Regions from separate parts of the Lysinibacillus sp. RC46 genome, predicted to be linked through region 2. Evidence: riboswitches for the same ligand, from Rfam matches in the RefSeq annotation. Region 2 holds a riboswitch; each other region holds the start of a gene.
What was found. A riboswitch is a leader RNA that binds a small molecule or an ion and turns the genes downstream of it on or off. The one in region 2 is predicted to bind cobalamin.

Region 1: another riboswitch for cobalamin. It lies ahead of ABH966_RS19455 ((2Fe-2S) ferredoxin domain-containing protein); the one in region 2 lies ahead of cobT (nicotinate-nucleotide--dimethylbenzimidazole phosphoribosyltransferase).
Region 3: another riboswitch for cobalamin. It lies ahead of ABH966_RS11780 (ribonucleoside-diphosphate reductase subunit alpha); the one in region 2 lies ahead of cobT (nicotinate-nucleotide--dimethylbenzimidazole phosphoribosyltransferase).
Region 4: another riboswitch for cobalamin. It lies ahead of ABH966_RS25250 (FecCD family ABC transporter permease); the one in region 2 lies ahead of cobT (nicotinate-nucleotide--dimethylbenzimidazole phosphoribosyltransferase).

Annotation. Positions count from the first base shown of each region.
Region 1 covers NZ_JBGCCF010000024.1:27,307-32,534, forward strand. The annotation lists gene ABH966_RS19445 (sirohydrochlorin chelatase) at 1-890, opposite strand, end outside; gene cobJ (precorrin-3B C(17)-methyltransferase) at 905-2,575, opposite strand; gene ABH966_RS19455 ((2Fe-2S) ferredoxin domain-containing protein) at 2,580-2,951, opposite strand; cobalamin riboswitch at 3,090-3,272, opposite strand; cobalamin riboswitch at 3,502-3,686, shown strand; gene ABH966_RS19460 (energy-coupling factor ABC transporter permease) at 3,826-4,572, shown strand; gene ABH966_RS19465 (energy-coupling factor ABC transporter substrate-binding protein) at 4,574-4,846, shown strand; gene cbiQ (cobalt ECF transporter T component CbiQ) at 4,852-5,228, shown strand, end outside.
Region 2 covers NZ_JBGCCF010000001.1:98,443-103,670, forward strand. The annotation lists gene ABH966_RS00560 (MerR family transcriptional regulator) at 1-35, opposite strand, end outside; gene ABH966_RS00565 (methionine gamma-lyase family protein) at 284-1,534, opposite strand; gene ABH966_RS00570 (trimeric intracellular cation channel family protein) at 1,812-2,417, shown strand; gene cobT (nicotinate-nucleotide--dimethylbenzimidazole phosphoribosyltransferase) at 2,525-3,580, opposite strand; cobalamin riboswitch at 3,695-3,871, opposite strand; gene ABH966_RS00580 (YheC/YheD family protein) at 4,140-4,904, opposite strand.
Region 3 covers NZ_JBGCCF010000011.1:35,289-40,516, reverse strand. The annotation lists gene ABH966_RS11785 (ribonucleotide-diphosphate reductase subunit beta) at 1-742, opposite strand, end outside; gene ABH966_RS11780 (ribonucleoside-diphosphate reductase subunit alpha) at 755-2,968, opposite strand; cobalamin riboswitch at 3,131-3,318, opposite strand; gene ABH966_RS11775 (hypothetical protein) at 3,429-4,112, opposite strand; gene ABH966_RS11770 (ECF transporter S component) at 4,109-4,603, opposite strand; gene ABH966_RS11765 (bifunctional adenosylcobinamide kinase/adenosylcobinamide-phosphate guanylyltransferase) at 4,842-5,186, opposite strand; gene ABH966_RS11760 (histidine phosphatase family protein) at 5,183-5,228, opposite strand, start outside.
Region 4 covers NZ_JBGCCF010000047.1:6,931-12,158, forward strand. The annotation lists gene ABH966_RS25235 (precorrin-3B methylase) at 1-157, opposite strand, end outside; gene ABH966_RS25240 (ABC transporter substrate-binding protein) at 208-1,206, opposite strand; gene ABH966_RS25245 (ABC transporter ATP-binding protein) at 1,266-2,039, opposite strand; gene ABH966_RS25250 (FecCD family ABC transporter permease) at 2,040-3,098, opposite strand; cobalamin riboswitch at 3,219-3,403, opposite strand; partial or broken gene ABH966_RS25255 (topoisomerase C-terminal repeat-containing protein) at 3,819-4,199, opposite strand; gene ABH966_RS25260 (type IA DNA topoisomerase) at 4,217-5,228, opposite strand, start outside.

The DNA of each region.
Region 1 (5,228 bases), on a different contig from region 2:
TGGTCGTGATCGTGATCATGGTGATCGTGATGATCATGATCATGTCCATGATCGTGGTCATGATGGTGATGATGATGCGCATGTCCATGCACTGCCGCATAAGCACGATAATTTTCTAAATCTTGCATACCTGTTGATGTACCATTCACAGCTTGCTCAATACGCTCTAATAGCACATTTTGTAAACGCTCATGATAGCCAAAATAGTTAGCAATTTGAATATCACATTCAGGATATTTTTCGTTAAATTGCTTACACATACCATTCATTCGTTCCATTAGGATACCTGTGAATAAAAAGTACGGTAGCATAATGACTTTTTTAGCACCCAGCTTCACACAGCGCTCTATTCCTTCTTCAACACGCGGATCTGTGACGCCCATAAACGCGCTTTCTACATACTGAACCGGGAGTTTTTCCCATAACAAACGTGTAATTTTATAAAAATCACCATTTGCATATGGGTCACTACCGCCTCGTGCAATTAATAAAATGGCAGTATCCTTCTGTTCTTCTTCCGCATTAAAGCCGATTTCTGCTAAACGATCTTCTAAAATCGCAAATATTTCTTCATGGATACCGATTGTTTGACCATATGTGAACGTTATATTCGGATAATGCTCACGCGCATGTTCGATTTCTGCTGGAATATGCATTTTTGAATGTCCAGCATGAAGAAGGATAATCGGAATAACGTGTACCTCTGTAGCACCCTTCTTCACACAGTTCGTAATACCTTCTTCAATGTTCGGCGAAGCGAACTCTAAAAAACATGTTTCTACTAAAAAGCTATCATCAATACGAGGTGTCATTTGCTCGATAAACGTGCGTACCTCATCATTTCCTGCAGCTAAACGGCTCCCGTGGCCGACAAATAAAATTGCTTTCATCTTATTACTCCTCACTAGTCGCCGCATGGAGCGGGCTCTACTTTTATTTTTGAAGACATATCCTGATACGTAAAATGTAATATCTTTTTCACACGCTTGAAGTATTTAAACAAACGTTCATTTGGATGTGCATTTGCTTTATATTCTTCGATAATATCGGTAATAAGTGGGATGAGCTGTTCAGGCTCTAATCCCTCAACAACTGGCTGGGCCGCATGTGCTGTACGACCAACCGGCTTGGCACCAATAAAAACATCAAATTTACTTTTACGATAAACAATGCCAATATCATCAAATACTGCTCGATAACATGCCATACCGCAGCCGTTAAAGCCGATATTTAATGTTTTCGGTAACGACATACCACCAAGCTTTTCTTGAATTTCTTCCGCATATGGAATCGAATCGAACTTTTCTCCATAACAGAAGTCACAAGCCTTTAACGATAGCACGTCACCAATTGGTGCTAGTAAAAAGCCAACTTCACGAAGCTTTGCGGTAACCTCTTCAGGCTCGGACGTTGGAACTTTCAAATGAATTTGATGGTCTGGTGTATACTCCATCGTTCCTTCCTCACCAACTACCTCAGCCAACGTCATCATTTGTTGAGGACTAAAGAACTTATTGGCAACCCCAGGACTAACCGCTAATTCAAAAATAGATTCGATTTTTTGTTGAACACGCTTAGGTGTTACTTTCACCGCGCTTGTTCCCTTTACCATAGTAAGAGCAGCTGTCGCCATTTCAAGTGACGATTTTTTAGGCTTTTGTTGTGGTGTTATGGCTAAACTGGGCTTAATACGATTGGCATTAGGATCTGTCGCAAAATCATTACGTGCTGCTCCTGTTTCTTGATTCATCGCCCATGGTTCATTTTCTTCTTTAAGTCGTTGATGTGGTCGTAACGGTTGTTTTTCCTCACCAAGTGTATATTTACGCTGATAACCACGTGGCGTAATCATTTTATTGTCGTAGAAGAATGTTGTTGAATTCCCGATAATAACCGTTGTTAACATGCCGATATCATGTTCAAGCATTTCTGCTAAAGTAGTCATCGTTATTTCCTGACGGTCACGATACGCGCTTTTCACAAGTCCAACTGGTGTATCTGGCGAACGATATTCCAATAAAATTCGTTGTGCCTCTACAATTTGTCTCGTACGACGTCCACTTTTCGGGTTATAAAGAGCAATAACAAAATCCGCCATTGCTGCTGCTTCTACTCGTTTTGCAATTAAATTCCAAGGTGTTAAGTGGTCACTTAAACTAATGGTACAGGCGTCATGCATAATGGGAGCACCTAGTAAACTGGCACATGAATTAATAGCTGAAATACCTGGAACAATTTCTACCTCGATACCAGTTGCTTCTGTCCAGCCTAGCTCGATTAATACCTCATACACTAATCCTGCCATTCCATAAACCCCGGCATCCCCACTGGAAATGACCGATACGATACTTCCAGCCTCTGCTTGACGCACCGCTTCTTGCGCACGTGAAACTTCCTCTGTCATACCAGTACTAATAATCGACTTTGCACTAACTAAATCCTGAATCAGTTCAACATAAGTTTTATAGCCTATAATCATATGACTTTGTTGTAGTGCCTCCACAGCACGAGTCGTAATATGTTTAAAGTCTCCAGGGCCAAAGCCAACTACGAAAATCTTACCTTTTTGAGCCATTTTGTTACCCCTCTTTCACCTTTTCAATGCCTTTAATGGCTGTTGTTTGTGCTGTACGCTGCAACGAACCTTCACGCAATGTAAAAACATGCTCATTATGTAACGCTTCATGATTTAAATCTTGTACAAGTACTCTCGCATGCTCCTTCGTTGGCACTCGGTACCAATTGCCCTGAGGATATGCAATGACAACACAAGCATCCTTACACCTGCCATTACAGCGGGTCCTTGTTGTATGTATCTCCTTATCAAGCTCCAGTAACTGTATTTCATCACGAATTGCCTGTGTAATGTCCTCAGCATCTTTTTTCATACAACTACTACCATTGCAAATAAAAAGATGTGTTTTCATCCCCTCTAAATTCCAAGTTGTCATAGTCGTTCTCCCCTCATATGCTTTTAGGAAAAAGAAAAACCTTTACTCTAGACGAAGAGTAAAGGTTTAGTAGAAGCCAAATAAAAACGAATATATACTGGTACTCGCTTTCGCTTCAACTTCTCCCTCCGAAAAGTTTGCTTGCATCATCACATAAGCAGGTTTCCTGACTTAAGCTTCCTTTTACTTTCGCGCCTTCCTAAGTTTTCACTAGTGGCATCCGCGATTTCATCAGCTATTACAGTAGCGGGGGCTGTATCGGACTTTCACCGATTTCCCTATTATCTTGAATATTCAAGCACTTATGGATGTTTTATATGAATTATATGGTTTTTTTGTAATTGAAAACTGTTTCTATCATAGCTTATTTTTTTAAAATTTCAATATTTCTTTCTTAATTTGTGACAATTTTTTTAAAATTCCATAGAAAAATGCGACATCCATTTTCTATTTATCTAAATTTTCGACATAGACACCCAATTTAAAATTTTTTCACAAAAGGGATAGCATATATATGGAAATTCGTGTTACACTTTGTCGTGAAATCTCACAACTTCATCTTTTTTTCGGTGTGAAATGTTCAGCATTTCGCTTAAAAGGGAAGCCGGTTTAAGTCCGGCGCGGTCCCGCCACTGTATTAGGGAGTTTTATAGATAATGTCACTGTCCAAAGGATGGGAAGGCCTATAAAACGTTGAACTAAAGCCAGGAGACCTGCCGAAAAATATGTGATCGTTTCAACCTACGAGGATGGGTGTGCGGCTTAGCAGATTAGAATTTTATTTGCTTTTTTAGCTATGCACTTTTCCACTATCGGAGAAGTGCTTTTTTTCGCATACTTTTTCTAAAAATTTTAATGTAAGGAGGAGAGATTTTTGAAATTTTCAGGTTGGAAGCTTAGTTATTTTTTATTGGCATTTTTATTCGTACCAAATCGTGCATTTGCGATGCATATAATGGAGGGCTTTTTGCCAATCGAATGGGCGATTTTTTGGTGGGTCATTTCGATTCCATTTATTATTTTAGGATTACGTTCTATTCGTAAAACCATTGATGAAAATCCTGAAACAAAAATGATATTAGGGCTTTCGGGTGCCTTTGCCTTTGTACTTTCTGCCTTAAAAATCCCTTCTGTAACAGGAAGTTGCTCGCATCCTACAGGTGTTGGACTTGGAACAGTTCTTTTTGGACCATTAGCGATGAGTGTTATCGGGACAATCGTATTATTATTCCAATCTTTACTGTTAGCGCATGGTGGGCTTACAACATTAGGGGCAAACACTTTTTCTATGGCAATTATGGGTCCTATTATCGCCTACTATGTATTTAAGGGCTCACAAAAATTGGGACTATCCTTTTCCATTGCTGTCTTTTTAGCAGCAATGCTTGGTGACTTAGGTACATATATTGTCACTTCTGTCCAATTAGCTCTTGCCTTCCCTTCTGAGGTCGGAGGCTTTATGGCTTCATTCACTAAATTTGCTGGTATTTTTGCGTTAACACAAATTCCTCTTGCTGTTAGTGAAGGAATTTTAACAGTGATCGTTATGAACTTTCTGAAAAAATACAATGTGAGTGAACTAAAAGCTCTACGTGTGTTCTCTGCAAAGGAGGCTCACTAAAATGAAAAAAAACTTACTGCTCATCGCCATTGTTGTGTTGTTAGCAATCGTTCCCCTGTTTATTCAAAAAGGTGCTGAATTCGAAGGGGCTGATGGCGAAGCGGAAGCAGCAATTAGTGAAATAGATGCTAGCTACGAGCCATGGTTTGAAAGCTTATGGGAACCACCAAGTGGTGAAATTGAAAGCTTATTATTCGCACTACAAGCTGCTATCGGTGCTGGTTTCATCGGGTATTTCATCGGCTTAATGCGCGGCAAACATAAAGAAGGTTAAACGCTATGTTACTCATTGATAAGTATGCTTATTTGAATAAACTAGCGTCTGTTCATCCGCTAGAAAAAATGACGTTATCCCTTGGACTGCTTTTATTGTCGCTTATCATGAGAGATGAACGAATTTCACTCATTACATTTATTGTGATGAGTGCTTTTATCATTTTAGGCGCAAAAATCCCTGCTAAATATTACGCAAAGTTATTGTTGCTACCTGGATTTTTTTTACTATCAAGTTTAGTATCCATTTTAATTTCTATCGCGCCAGCGACAAACAGGCTTCCTTCAAACATTTGGTCATTTTCTCTTCATAATTGGACAATTTTTGTCAGCAGTGCAAGCCTAGTAACAGCGCAGCAGCTTTTTTTCATCGTCCTTGGCAG
Region 2 (5,228 bases):
AATAACGGCATAGTTCGTCTAATTTCACGACTCATTTAAGTCCCCTCCAATACCTGCTAATAATATAACGAAAAATTTACACTGTCAACCACTCATGTAAGGTTTCCTAACATGAGATAAAATAATTTTTTTGAACTGACGAAAAATTGTAAAAAACTAAGTTTATGATCCTAACGTAGGAGTGATTTCTGCTAATATACGTTTTAACAAAGGTCACCTTCAACTTTTCGTCCATCAATAAAAAAACTATTCAAAATGGAAGTTTTGAATAGTTTTTCGTTACCTATTTTTGGATTTTTTGAACAGCACTACAAATTGCAAATTTTACGTGCTCGTATGTTAACCCACCTTGAATAAATGCTGTAAATGGCGGACGAATAGGACCGTCTGCTGTCAGCTCAATACTTGAACCTTGAATGAATGTTCCAGCTGCCATGATGACATCATCCTCATAGCCAGGCATATACGCCGGTTCTGGTGCATAATGCGCATTAATTGGTGAGTTCGCTTGAATTTCACGGCAAAAAGCAATCATTTGTTCCGCGGTTTGGAAAGAAACCGATTGAATTAAATCTGTACGATTAGCATCATAGCTTGGTGATGTATTCATGCCAATTTCCCCTAGCATAGCAGCTGTGAAAATGGCACCTTTTAATGCTTGAGATACTACATGTGGTGCAAGGAAAAATCCTTGATAGAAGTCACCAAGCGTATTTAATGTTGCTCCTGCTTCAGCACCAATACCTGGTGATGTCATTCGATAAGCACATTTTTCTACTAAATCTGCACGCCCCGCAATGTAACCACCAATTTTCGCTAAGCCTCCGCCAGGATTTTTAATGAGCGAGCCTGCTATTAAATCAGCCCCAACCTCGGTCGGTTCCTGTGCCTCAACAAATTCACCGTAGCAATTATCAACGAAAATAACCGCATTTGGTGCTAATTCACGGATTTTTGCACACATTTCTGTAATTTGCGAAATGGTAAAGGATGGGCGTGTTGCATAGCCTTTCGAACGTTGGATAGCAATCATTTTTGTGTTTGCTGTAATTGCAGCTGCAACACCTTCCCAATCGATCTCTTGATTATCGATTAAATCCACATGGCTATAACCGATTTTATAATCTTTTAACGAGCCAGTATCCTTATCGCCACCATCAACTATTGATTGCAATGTATCATACGGCTGACCCGAAATATAAAGTAATTCATCACCTGGACGTAGTACTCCGAATAAGCTAAGTGTAATTGCATGTGTACCAGAAATAATTTGCGGACGTACAATGGCAGCCTCCGCTCCAAAGACCTCTGCATAAACTCGTTCTAGATTGTCACGCCCCTCATCATCATAGCCATAACCATTAGACGGGTGCAGATGATAATCACTAACTTGATGCTTTCGGAACGCAGCAAGCACTTTTTGTTGATTGAAGAATGCCATGTCTTCTACCTTTGCATGAAAAGGGCGTACCTTTTCTTCTATTTTAGCAGCTAATGCTAGTGTTTCTTCTGATAAATTGGTTGTAAAAGTCATTATGTTCTTCTCCATTTCACATTTGTTCAAATCTTATCTTATCAATTTGTGAGCTTGCCTGCAAAGCTTGCTAATTTCATTAGGCACTAAGCTAAATGACCAACTAAATCTATTTAATTCTGTTATAATAAGGTATTTGATATCTGATAATTCCGAATCAAAAGTCGATGCTTTTCTTTGCAAAAACTTCTAGATACAAAAAAAGGTAACTTTAATATTTTCTAGTAACTAATCTACAACAACATGAAATGATTTATTCACATAAGGGGTGAAAGGGTTGGCTTGGGAGGTTTTTAGTATCATTGGAACAATTGCCTTCGCAATTTCCGGGGCAATAATTGCAATGGAGGAAGAATACGATTTATTCGGTGTCTATATACTCGGTATCGTAACTGCTTTCGGCGGTGGAGCTATACGAAATCTACTCATAGGTTTACCTGTAACAACATTGTGGGGTCAAGATATGATGTTTCAAATCGCCATTGCAGCCATCACAATTTTTTTCTTATTTCCACATCGTCTCATTCAGCATTGGCATCGCTGGGGCAATTTCACTGATGCTATCGGATTATCGGCATTTGCGATTCAAGGTGCCCTTTATGCTGTGAAGCTCGACATGCCTATTAGTGCCGTTATTGTAGCTGCTGTCTTAACAGGGTCAGGTGGTGGAATTGTTCGCGATTTATTAGCTAGACGTAAACCGTTAGTTCTTCGTGATGAAATCTATGGTGTTTGGGCAGCGCTAGCCGGGCTTATCATCGGACTTCAACTATTTTCAGGGGATATCTTTTTATATGTATTATTTGGAGTGATCACAGTACTAAGAATACTTTCATACATGAAGAAATGGCGTTTACCGTTACGGAGGTTGAATCGAGCATAGTTATACTGTTGCATAATTAAAAAGCCCAAATATCAGATTTGGGCTTTTTTGAATTTATAAATTCCTTATTTATCACAAACTCCGTACATCCTCAGCAGCGACTAAAGTTAATCTTTCAACAGCAACATAGCTTCTTCTAAAGTAGCCATATTTTTCATCATAGAGCATGCTGCGTCTAAAATAGGAAAGGCTAAAGCTGCACCAGAGCCCTCACCCAATCGCATATTCATCTGCAACATCGGTTCAACTCCGAGCATTTCAGCAGCAATTTTTGCACCTGGTTCTTCAGAGGCATGAGATGGAATGATATAGTCTTTTACGTTTGGTTCGAGTTCGTATGCAATAAGTGAAGCAATAGTAGAAATAAAGCCATCAATAACAACTGGTTTACGATGTGCAGCTGCGGCAAGTATTACTCCAGCCATAGCGCCTATTTCTAATCCACCGACCTTTGCAAGAATATCAATAGCATCATCGCGATTTGGTTTATTTAATGCAATAGCATTGTGAATGACTTCTACTTTATGTGCTATCCCCCCTGGTCCTACTCCTGCACCAAAGCCTGTCACTTCATTTGGATGACATTCGTGAAGAACCGATAATATTGCAGCACTTGGAGTCGTATTACCGATCCCCATTTCGCCTGTCCCGAGTACATTGATTCCTTTTTTAATTTCTTCCGTTGCTACCTCAATTCCTACTTCAATGGATTGAATGGCTTCTTCCCTTGACATAGCAGGACCTTTTGCCATATTGTCCGTGCCATATTTAATTTTTTTCATGATAACACCAGCATCATGTGGAATATCCTCTTTTACACCAACGTCTACTGTAACAATTTTTGCATCTGTGATTTTTGCGATAGCACAGACACCTGTTCCTCCTCTAGGAAAATTTAATGTTTGAAAGACCGTCACATTTTGTGGATTAGGTGTTACCCCTTCATCACAAACACCATGGTCTGCTGCACAGACAATTATCGCCTTTTTATCAATCGCAGGAAATAGGTCTCCTGTAATTCCAGATAGTTGTACAGCAAGAGCCTCCAGTTTCCCCAAGCTTCCAGGAGGCTTGCAAAGTGCATCTATGCGTTCCCTTGCCTTCTCCATCATTTTGTGGTCAGCACTTTGAATGTTTTGAATCGTCTGTTGTAATAATTGCATGAAAATTTCCCCTTTCTTTTTTGCCCTTGTTACTCGAAGAATGATTTAGAGAAAAAAATAAAAAGCCTGTAGTTTATTCCATAACAAATAAACTACAGACTTTTCCATCGTCTATATAACCGAAGCAGATAGGCAGGTCTCCTGGCTCAATTTCAACATTTCATAGAACCTTCCCAGCAAGACGCTAGTGGCATTCTCTATGAAACTCCCTTTTACAGTGGTGGGACCGCTAAAGCTTTTCACTTTATTCCCTATTCTCCCGCAATGGGCACCTAATGCTTTTATGCAATTACTTTAAATCTACGTCAAAGTGGTTTTTGTGTCAATATATTTGATTAAACGGAAAATTGTTCCAGGCATTCCTTCGAAAATTGATTCATATCGCGCCTACCCAACCATAATCCATTTTTTCTAGGTAAATCCCTAATCGTTCACAAGTAACGGATGCAATTAAGTTTCTTCTTTCCTAAAATTATAGTAGGGAAAGTAATTTTTTGATGTAAGTCTATTGAATAGAAATATGCTGATGACTAACATGAAAAATAACTACATTTCAAACTTAGCCTTCATTTTGCATTTTCCTAATCTCAACAATATTCTTCCAGATCGCCCTATCAACTTTGGCAAAACTACGTATGCTTGGCGTTGTATTTACTTCAAATAATATAGGTTTTCCTTCAAGATTTATTCCAAAATCAATGCCATATTCTCTACAAGGAAAGTGGGATGCTATTACTTCAGATGCTAAAATTGAATCTTCTTTTAGAGAGTCTATTGTTTGATCTTTCTTTGTATTATCCATCATCAAATAACCTGATAATAATTCTTCAATCGATATTGCTTGAGAACCCCGATTTGAATTGACAATCCCATGATCCTCAGTTGCAAGCCTTCCGTAAATTCCACCAATTATCCATTTTCCCTTTAGATTTTGAACATGAACACGAATGGATATTGAATCCCCATCAGGGGTTAGACTTTTAACCCCCTCCTGTATAATATAAATTCCGCTTAATCTACCGTGTTTCTCATATGGATGTAGAACTTGGTGGAAATCCTCAATTGCTGCCACACATTTACTTATTTCTTCACCTTGCATGGTAAATCCGTTAAAACAATAGTGTCCATCTTTTCTTTTGCAGACTTTATAAATTGCTCTTCCTTGTCCAGCGCTATTATGTTTCACATAAACATACTCATACCTATTTAATAAATAGATTAGATTTTCTAGACTGTAAAGTGTTGTTTCTGGAATGCAGTCAGTTGTTAAAGGATTTTGTTTTAAAAGTAAGAATTGTTCCCATTTTCCAAGTCCATTTTTCAATAAACTCACCTCATTTAGTTAGATATTTTTATTTCTTTTGTATTAATAGTGTAGTCCTCCCCACTTATGGAGGTTACTGTATTGTATGTAAATAGATTTATCTTGCATGGGTGAGTGAGACTTGGTAACGCGACTAATATCTCCTATTTTTCTGTTAGAGTCATAATAAATTTTCTACACTAGAAAAGTAGCATTATGATTGTTCTCAATGCATCCATTTTATTGATTTCAAAATCATTAGCTTCTAATATATTTGCCCTGCTAATCTTTACTTTTAGTCATATAGACATGTCGAGTATGGGGAGATGGGAGATATTGAAAAAA
Region 3 (5,228 bases), on a different contig from region 2:
GAGCTGCTCGTTCAGGTGTATCGTATTCAGGATATTCCTCTAATAGCTCCTGATAAATTTTCACAAATAAATCGACATGTAGCTGTTCATCGCGATTAATATAATTAATCATCGTTGACGAGGCCACCATTTTTTGATTGCGTGCTAAATGATAGAAGAACGCAAAGCCAGAATAGAAGAATAAACCTTCTAAAATCACATCATAAACAATCGCTTCTAGCATATTTTCAACAGATGGCTCCTCGGAAAATGCTTGGTAGCCCTTAATAACGAAATCATTACGTCGCTCTAGCACTGGCTCTGTACGCCAAAAATCAAATGTACGATCCTGCTCGTCTTTGTTGACAATACTTGATAGCACGTAGGAATAAGAGTGATTATGGATTACCTCTTGTTGCGCTAAAATAATCATTAGTGCATTTAAACTTGAATCTGTTAAATAATCCGCTACTTTCCCCGCAAAATCGGTTTGTACACTATCTAATAGTGCTAGCAAGCCAATGATTTTTAAAAAGGATTCCTGTTCATCTGCTGATAGCTGTGGAAACTGTTTGACATCATTGCTCATATTAATTTCAAACGGTGTCCAGAAGTTCCCTAGCATTTTTTTATACTTAGGATATGCCCAGCTAAAACGCACATCATCCCAGTTCAAAATGTTAGAAGAACGTCCGTTGACAATTCCTGTTGAACGGTTCGGTGCATCTTTATCCATAATTTGTCGTTTTGTAATAGTTGTCATTGTTATTTCCTCCTAGCTCGCGCAAGACTCACATTCTAGCAATTCTACAGATGTTGAGCGCACATAATAAGTCGTTTTTACACCGCTCGCCCAAGCATTCATATGCAATGCTAGTAAATCTTTCGCCTTAATCGTATTTTGAACGTATAAATTAAGTGAAATGCCTTGGTCGATATGACGTGCTCGTGCAGCATTTTGCTTGATTGTCCAATTTTGATCGATGAAATAAGCAGATTTATAATACCAAGTTGTCACAGGTGATAGATCAGGTACTGTTACTGGAATTTTGTAATCCTTCTTCTCTTCTGAATAACTCTTTTGGAAGATCGGATCAATCGTAGCCGTACTGCCTGCTAAAATAGATGTTGATGAGTTCGGTGCAACTGCCATTACATAGCCGTTACGCATACCTTTCTCAGCAACCGCGGCGCGTAATGCATTCCATTTATGACTGTCATAGCCACGTTTGTCAAAATACGCACCCGTATGCCAATCTGAGCCTTCAAATAATGGATAAGCTCCTTTTTCACATGCCAAATCGTTAGAAGCACGAATCGTTAAATATGCAATTTCTTCATATAGCTTGTCCGCAAACTCTACAGCTTCCTCAGACTCCCATTGAATTTCTTTCAAAGCTAATAAATGGTGCCAGCCAAACGTTCCAAGTCCAATACCACGGTAGCGTAGGTTCGTAATTTCTGCTTGTTTTACTGGAATTGTATTTAAAGCAATAACGTTATCTAACATACGTACTTGAACTGGGATTAATCGTTCTAGAACACCAGCCGGTACTGCTCTACCTAAATTGATAGACGATAAGTTACATACAACGAAATCTCCAGGCTTGCGACGTGTTACGATGACATCATCTTCAAGGGTAATAGACTCAAATTCAGTAGCTGACATATTTTGGAATATTTCTGTACACAGGTTCGAGCTGTAAACCATCCCTTCATGCTTATTCGGATTCATGCGATTGACTTCATCTCGATAGAACATAAACGGCACGCCTGTTTCAAGCTGAGAGCGCATAATACGCTTCATAATATCAATGGCTGGTACAACTTCACGACTTAACAATGGATTGGCGATACATTCCTCATATTTAGTACGGAAAGAGCCGTCACCCTTTTTCTCATCATAGAAATCCTCTAGTGAAAAGCCCATAACTTCTCGCACTTCATGTGGGTCAAATAAATGCCATTCCCCGCGCTCTTCTACCGTTTCCATAAATAAATCCGGTAAGCATAGCCCTGTGAAAATATCATGAGCACGCAAACGCTCATCCCCATTGTTTAAGCGTAAATCTAAAAACGTAAAGACGTCTTTATGCCAAACATCTAAATAGACAGCAATAGCGCCTTGTCGTTGACCAAGCTGATCGACTGAAACCGCCGTATTATTAAGTTGTTTAATCCATGGTAAAACACCACTTGATGCACCTTTAAAGCCTTTAATAGATGAGCCTCGGCTACGAATTTTACCCATATAAACACCAATACCACCGCCGTACTTCGATAATGTTGCGACATCTGTATTCGTGTCATAAATGCTTTGTAAACTATCATCTACTGTATCGATAAAGCAACTTGATAGCTGTCCATGTGTTTTACCTGCATTTGATAATGTTGGTGTGGCAACAGTCATATATAAATTACTCATTGCCCAGTAAGATTCACGTACTTTTTCTAAACGATTTTCTGTTTCATCCTGCATCAGAGTCATCGCAATGACCATCCATCGTTCCTGCGGTAATTCCACCGGTGTTTTCGTGTAATCACGGACTACATAGCGGTCCATTAATGTTTTTAAACCTATATACGTAAACAACTCATCTCGACTTGATTCTAAATAAGAAGCGAGTTCCTGAAGCTCCTGCTCACTATACTTTGTTGTTAAACTTTCATGATACAAACCAACTTCTGTATAGTGTGCTAAATGTTCTGGGAAAACCTTATAAACATCTTTCACTGAGACACCACGACGCATCGCAAATTGGTCATATAATTTTTCTAAATAAATTTGAGCTGCGACAAATGTCCAGTATGGCTCCTCTTCATCAATGAGGCTAAGCGTTTGTAAAATCATCGCATCTGCCCATGCTTCAAATGTGGCATTGTCGTTTTTTCGTAGCCATCGATCCGATAACCTCACAAAACTTTCGAGTTCATCCTCCGTGTAACTTTTCTTGAGCTTAGTCATTTGCTGTTCGATTTGAATTGTCATGTACACATTCTCTCCCTTTCCTTCTCCAGCAACACAAAAAGCGATCACGCAACATCTATCGGTTACGTGATCGCAGTAAAATCGGAAATGGAAATGAAGGATAAGCGCACAAAGAAGTGAACAAATCTCTCGCCTCCACTTCTCAATCCCCGAAGAATGTGTTGCTGTCTTGAACATATCGGCAGGTCTCCTGGCTCATGCTTCCTCCAAATGATCACCTTCCCGTTCTTCACAGTGGCCTACTCATCATTTGTCAGCACTTACAGTTGCGGGGACAGCTTCGGCCTAAGATGACTCTTTTTCCGAATTCCCTTTTAAACCATATTGGTACCGTTCGTCCAAAATACTATATATTGTGTTTTAACTCCTAAACAAATCTAACATATTGTGTTTATTGTTGCAATAGGCGATTTGCCCCTTGCAAGTTATAAAGTGCTACATTTTCTCGAAGCAAGCCCAATTACAATGCAGTTTTACGTAGTTTTTCAAAATTTCTAGGAAATTTTTTTTGTGCTAGCTGCTCTTTTTCAGGCTGTATTCCTAGCAAAACTACTGCACATGGACCAGCCGATTTCTCAACATCTAACGAACTTTTGACCTGTTGCTCGCTAAAAAGGCGGGTAAATTCTGCTTGTAGACCTTTTGATCCAACTGGCCATACTTGCTGCACAATCCCCTCTTTCCACGCCTGAAAAATAGGTTGGAGCTGTGCGACATCTTCAGGCTGAGCAAGGATTTCATTGCCTACAAGCGGTAATCCATAGGTGTACCAACTAAGCTGTTCATACTTAGTTGCTGTGTGTTTTTGCTGTTCACCTAGCATCGTTATAGATAATCCTGATTGTAGAGTCGGCATATTGGACTCTGTACTACCGTCTATCGGTGGACAATTAAGCCCCGCCTCATCAAAAACCTGCTGAATGCCTGCAACATAACGAGACCATGCAGCATCTCCTGAAAAATTAGCGAGTAAAATATGGTTTGGTAAAGCATTTGCAGCAAGCTGCTCTAAAAAAGTAACACGCGCCGTGAAGTATGCCGTTAGTTTGTCTGGAGCAGACACAACATCTTGTGGTTTTTCGCCAATGGCTGCGGCATTATCTGTTGTAGCAAACAGCTCACCTATTTTTATTGCATTTCTCAATGTACTCGACCTTCCTTACGCACAAACACCTTTGACAGAATTGGCATCACAATTGCAACGATCACCAGATTTACGAGTGTTGCCAATGGAAGACTAGTCAGTGACGCCCAGTAAAATGCCGGACTAATGATAAAGTAAAATGGTAAAGGTGCCACAACACCATTTAAAATAAGTGCCACGGGCCATTTCCAGAAATGCATTCCTTTTTTATGCATGACCCCAAAGACCCATACAACAATAAACATTTCTACTGCGATAATAATATGTAGTGGCCCTAGAGGGAAGCCAGTAGTTAAGGCTGAGATAAAATGCCCAATGACTCCCGCAACCCCAGCTAATACTGGAGATAAAAAGACAACGCTCAACATTGCAGGTGCAGAGTCAAGCGCTGCAGTTGAAATAAATGTTGGAATTTTAATGACTGCACCCACTGCACAAATTGCCGCAACCATGGCAGTGAGCGTCAATTTCATTAATCTTTGTCGATCCATCCCATTTCCTCTTTTCTTTAAATTTTTTATAATAGCGTGGGGTTGATTTCCGTTCCGGTTGGGCGCTTTCCTGGGGGCGTCCGATGAGCCGCTTCACTGCGCTGCAGGGTCTCATCTGTGACGCTAATCCCCAAGGAGTCGCCCAACCTCCACTCCAATCAACTTATTTACAAAGCATACGTCCTTGGAAATCTTATCCCCAAAATGAAAAGCCTAATAAAATTTTTTTAAAACTATATCATTTGATTTGTTCGCCTATACCGTACCAAATGCGTACGACTTGTTCAGCTTCAGCGAATAATGCCTGGTACAAACGCCCACATGTATCACGCAACAATCGTGCCTGTTTTTCCATTGGCACAACCCCACGACCCATATCGGTCACTATTATATAGACGGCACAATTTTCTTCAAGAGTCTTTAGTCTTGTCAAAATGATTTTGACAAGGGGTTCATCCTCCTCAAGATCTTGTGTCACGAGCCACTTCTCTATGTTTTTAATAACTAGTACATCACAGGCTGGGCTGTCATTAGGTAGATTGCCATCTACAAGCTCAACTTTTTGACCTTCGAGCAATTTCATGACATAGTCGGTTTTTCCACTATGGGCGCCTCCGATAAAGAC
Region 4 (5,228 bases), on a different contig from region 2:
TCACTCCGACTACCTCTGCGATTGTTTGAAATTGTGCTGGTGTATAATGTTTGTTGATAATGCCAGGACTCACAGCAAGACGCGTAAATTCACCTTCTATGTTTAACTTAGCAAATGTTTTTTCAGGAATATTATGGCTAAAAGCATTTATAGTCATTTTTACCCTCCTCCTATAAAAAAAGCTAGCACATGGCTAGCTCCTCTTCTTTATTGAAAGCTTTCTGGATAAAATCCTTGTGCCAAAATTTGTATTGCTTCAGCCGCACGAACACCTTCAGACGCTGCTGATAGTGGTAAAATAACGAAACGTTTGTTTAATACCGCTTCCGTTTCTTTTAGTGCCGGATCATTTTTTAGGAAATTAATTTTTTCTTCAGCAGTAGTTGAACCATAGTCAATTACAACGATAACTTCCGGGTTGCGCTCAACTACATCTTCTTTTGAAACGGTTGTCCAGCCAGACTCAACATCCCCAAAAATATTTTTTCCACCTGCTACTGTCACAAGTTCATTCATGAAGTTTTGGGCAGCAGTGAAAACTTCTTTCTCACCACTATCAAATACAAGAATACGTAAATTCCCCTCCTCTTGCGGAAGCTTCGTACGAATATCCTCTACATCTTTTGTCATTTGCTCAATTAACTTTTCTCCACGCTCTTCCACATGGAATATCTTGGCGATGTTACGAATATCGCCGAAAATATCCTCTAACTTAGGATTTTTAATGCTTGAAGATGTATGTAAATAAGTGTGGATGCCAAGTGCTTCTAGTTCTTCTGGTGTTCCAACACCCTTCTCACTAAACCCGCTTTTCCAGCCTGCATATAAAAAATCTGCTCCTGCATCAATCACTTGTTCCTTTGTTGGGTATTGCTCAGCTAGTACCGGAACTTTATCATAAGCTGCCTGTAACGGTGGATAAATTGCATCATCTAAATATGCTGTTCCGACCATTGAATCCTCTAAGCCTAACGCTAGCATAATCTCTGTCACATGCTGATTTAAGCTAATTGCTTTTTTAGGTGCTTGCGAATAGACTTGTGTCGTATCGTTATTGTCAATCGTTACTTCCGTTGCTCCTGCTTTTGCTGGTTCTACTTGTTCACTTTGCGATGCTGAATCCTGTTTTTCCTCGTTACCACAAGCCGCTAAAATACTTAGCATTGCGATTGCAAGAACAAGCCATACGCTTTTTAATGTCTTCATGTCTACTTCTCCTTTTTTCTAAAAAATATATTGAAAGAAATCTAAGTCTCTTAAACTAACTATAAAAATTGCTCAGATATATAATAAATATGCGGCTTTTTCGTGACAGGATGTACATTAACTTCTGCATGTACACCAAACACCTTTTGTAGCAATGAGGGTGTTAATACATCAAACGGAGTTCCATACGCCGCAATTTCTCCGTCCTTTAAAACATAAATTTTATCGCAATAAGTTGCTGCAATATTTAAATCATGCAAGGCTACAATGACCGTAATCGGCAAGCTCTGTATTAAATCCATAAGCTGGAGTTGATGCTGAATATCTAAATGATTCGTTGGCTCATCTAATGCCATAACCTTAGCCTGTTGCGCCAAAGCCCTTGCAACAACGACTCGTTTTTTCTCACCACCAGATAATGAACTAAAAGTACGTTCACTTAAATGCAGTACGCCTGCTTGCTGCATCGATTCCTCGACAATAGCTAGATCTTCTTTTGTATCCACTTCCATAAGCCTTTTATGCGGTGTACGTCCCATTGCAACAAGATCCTTAACAGTAAACTCAAAAAGCACTGGTGTTTCCTGCCCTACGACGGCTAGTTGCTTTGCTATCTCCTTTGAAGATTGCTTGTAAATATTTTCATTAAATAAAAATACTTCTCCCTCTTGAGGTTGTAGCATACGATACATATTTTTTAATAGGGTCGATTTCCCACTGCCATTAGGTCCAATTATGCCCACAAACTCGCGTTCTTGAATATGTACAGAAACATTGTTTAATATTTTCACCTGCTGCACGGCAAAAGTAAGGTTCTTTGCTACGTATACCATCTAATTTTCCTCCCCGAAAGAATACATTTGCTTACGCAACATCCATATAAAAAATGGGCATCCGCATAAAGCAGTAATAATTCCAATCGGCATTTCCTCAGGTGCAATCACAATACGCGCAGCTGCATCAGCCCATATTAAAAATATCGCACCAATTAATGCACTGACTGGCAGTACAAACTTATAATTTGAGCCGACAATCATGCGTACGATATGTGGAATAATCAGTCCTATAAAGCCAATTGCACCACTTACAGCAACAAGGACACCTGTTAATAGGGAAATTAATAGAATTAGTAGCAATCGAAATTTCTCTAAATTAATCCCCAGCGTAACAGCAGATTCTTCGCCTAGTAAAAGTAAATTCAAATGACGTGCATGAAGACGTAAAATTACGTAGACGACCGTTAAAACAACGAACGGAATCATTAAATTTACCCATTTCGCTCCAGCCAGACTTCCCATCATCCAATACATCACTGCCTTTATACCGCCCTCTTCTTTCGCCATCATCAGCATAAAATTCGTCATTGCTGACAAAACTAGTGACACGGCAATTCCGGCTAATAATAATCGAATAACTGAAATTCGCCCCTCAACTCGTGCTAAGAAAAACACGATTAGTACTGCAATCGTCGCACCTATAAAAGCCGCAAGTGATAGCGCATACATACCTAAAAATGAAAAAGCGCCCAGTAAAATAACAGACGTCGCCCCGACAGATGCACCGGAAGATACACCTAAAATATAGGGGTCTGCGATTGAGTTGCGAACTAAAGCTTGAATAGCAGCTCCCGAAATTGCAAGACCCGCTCCGACTATTATGGCAAGTACTACGCGGGGAGTACGAATTTGCCAGATGATGATTTCCTGCGAACGACTCCAATCTTCTGTAATGCCAAGTGGATTGAACGGGATATGCGATAAAATAATGCGCCATACAATACTAGGTGTTATAGACACAGAGCCTACCATTATCGCTAACGTCAAGGATATTAGAACGACACCAGTCAACACTAATAAGAGTAGGTTGATTTTTCTAGTTGTTGGATTCTTCAAAACGCTCTCCTCTCTTAAAGCAAAGGGCATAAAAAAATCCCCTTGTCTACAAGAGGATGTCATAGTTAAATAAAGGGCGTCTCTTCCCAGTCACTACAACCATCCTCGTGGTTCTATGTAAGTTTGTTGCTTTTATTGGCAGGTCTCCTGGCTTAGGTTCATCATCTATACGCCTTCCCATAGCTCGCTACAGTGACATATTGTATAGACTCTCCATTACAGTTGCGGGACAGCATCGGATTTGCACCGATTTCCCTTTTAAGCAAACGAACAATGTCATTCGCACCAACAAAAATTATTAAGTTATAAGAGGAACAATATCAGAATATTTTCCAGATAGCAATTACATTATATATTACATTAAAGTAAAAATAGTAATAAACGAGAGATTAATAGCCAGAAAATAGAACTGTTAAACATTAATTACTATTGGAAAAATAAAATAAATTTAGACAATAATTTATCTTACCTTACTATACAAATTCCTCATAGTACGCTATTAGTCTCGATATTCAATATCAGTGAGGGCAACACTCTACATGATCTACTAACAAATCTTTCATTCTATTTTGGTTATCTATTTTTATAAATGGAAATTATAAAAATACAAAGGATTTTCTTTTCTACTTGGAAGTCATTAGGTTGAGATAACCTTCATTTCATAAAATAATTGTTTAGGGTAGTGAGAATTAATTCAACAAGATTCATAAATGCTTAATTTTAATCCTTTTTTTCAAATTCCATCTTCCAACTAAAATATTCGTTGTCAGTATTTTTTTCATATTTTAATTGAGCATCGAATTTAGAACCTTTTTTACTTGTTAAGCCTTTTACCAATACCGTTCCATCGGCTAGCAATTTCTTCACCATTGTTTTGGTAGGCTTCTTCTTCTTCGCGGCTAAAAATTCATCGTTTTTCCAGATGACAAATTTACAGCCCTTTTCCCAGTTACTGCAGCCGAAGCCTTTTTGTCCTTCGATCACGCTATGACCACATAATGGGCATTTCCCTACTACTTCAAATTTCTTCTTCGCTCGTGTTACTTTGCTGAGTGTCACATCTTCACTATTTTTAATCGTCTGAACGGCATTGACGGTGAAAAAAATCTCATCCGCAATTACTTTTCATTAAACTCAAATTCAATTTTTCCTTCTACCAAACGAAGTGACGCATTAAATTGTTTACCATTCTTTGACTTAAACCCTTTAACCACAGCTGTTTTACCAATCTTACATAAATCATTAATGTTCTTTTCAGTTAGTTTTTTTCCTAGTAACCTTTCTGGGAACGTTTGCTTACAACCATTTTTATAATTCGAACAACCGTAAAAACTTTTACGCAAACCTATTTTTCCTACTTTGCATGTCGAACATGGCACAATATCTTTCACAGCAGCTGGTTTAAACTGCTCAGCTTCAATTGAAAGTGACTCTAATTGTTTAGGTACCTCCGCTATTAATTGAGTAATAAACTTGCCTATGCTTTCAATAAAATGTTTTGCAGAGCCTTCTCCACGACCAATTTTATTTAAGTAAATTTCCCATTTTGCAGTCATAGATGGACTTGAAAGTAATGTCCCTTCGATAGCCCGACATAAAAGCTCCCCTTTCGGCAAAACGCTCACTATGTTTTTTCGTACTTCAATAAATCCATGCTTTTTAATGGTCTCTATAATGCCACTTCGAGTTGCTTCTGTACCAATACCTTCAATCGATTTCAGCACCTCGATTTCTTCTTCATCCTCAACTGATTTACCACATGTTTTCATCATCGTAATGAGTTGCCCTTCTGTATAAGGCTTAGGAGGCGTAGTTGTGCCTTCTAGAATAGAAACCTTACTTTGTACCATTTCATCTTGGAAAACAACAGGTAACGATTCCTCACGCTCTTGCATCCCTTTTTCACTTAAAAACAATTCTTTCCAACCTTTTACAAGTTCTGTTTTCCCTACCGTTTTAAACTCTAAATTTTTGACATTCGTTATAATCGTTTTTTCATCGTATTCATAATCTTGGTGAAACATGGCGAGTGTCGTATTGACTATTTCGAAATAAATATTTCTTTCATCAGCATTCATTGATTGTAACGCTTTTTCTGTTGGCACTTTTTTCGTTGGAATAATAGCATAG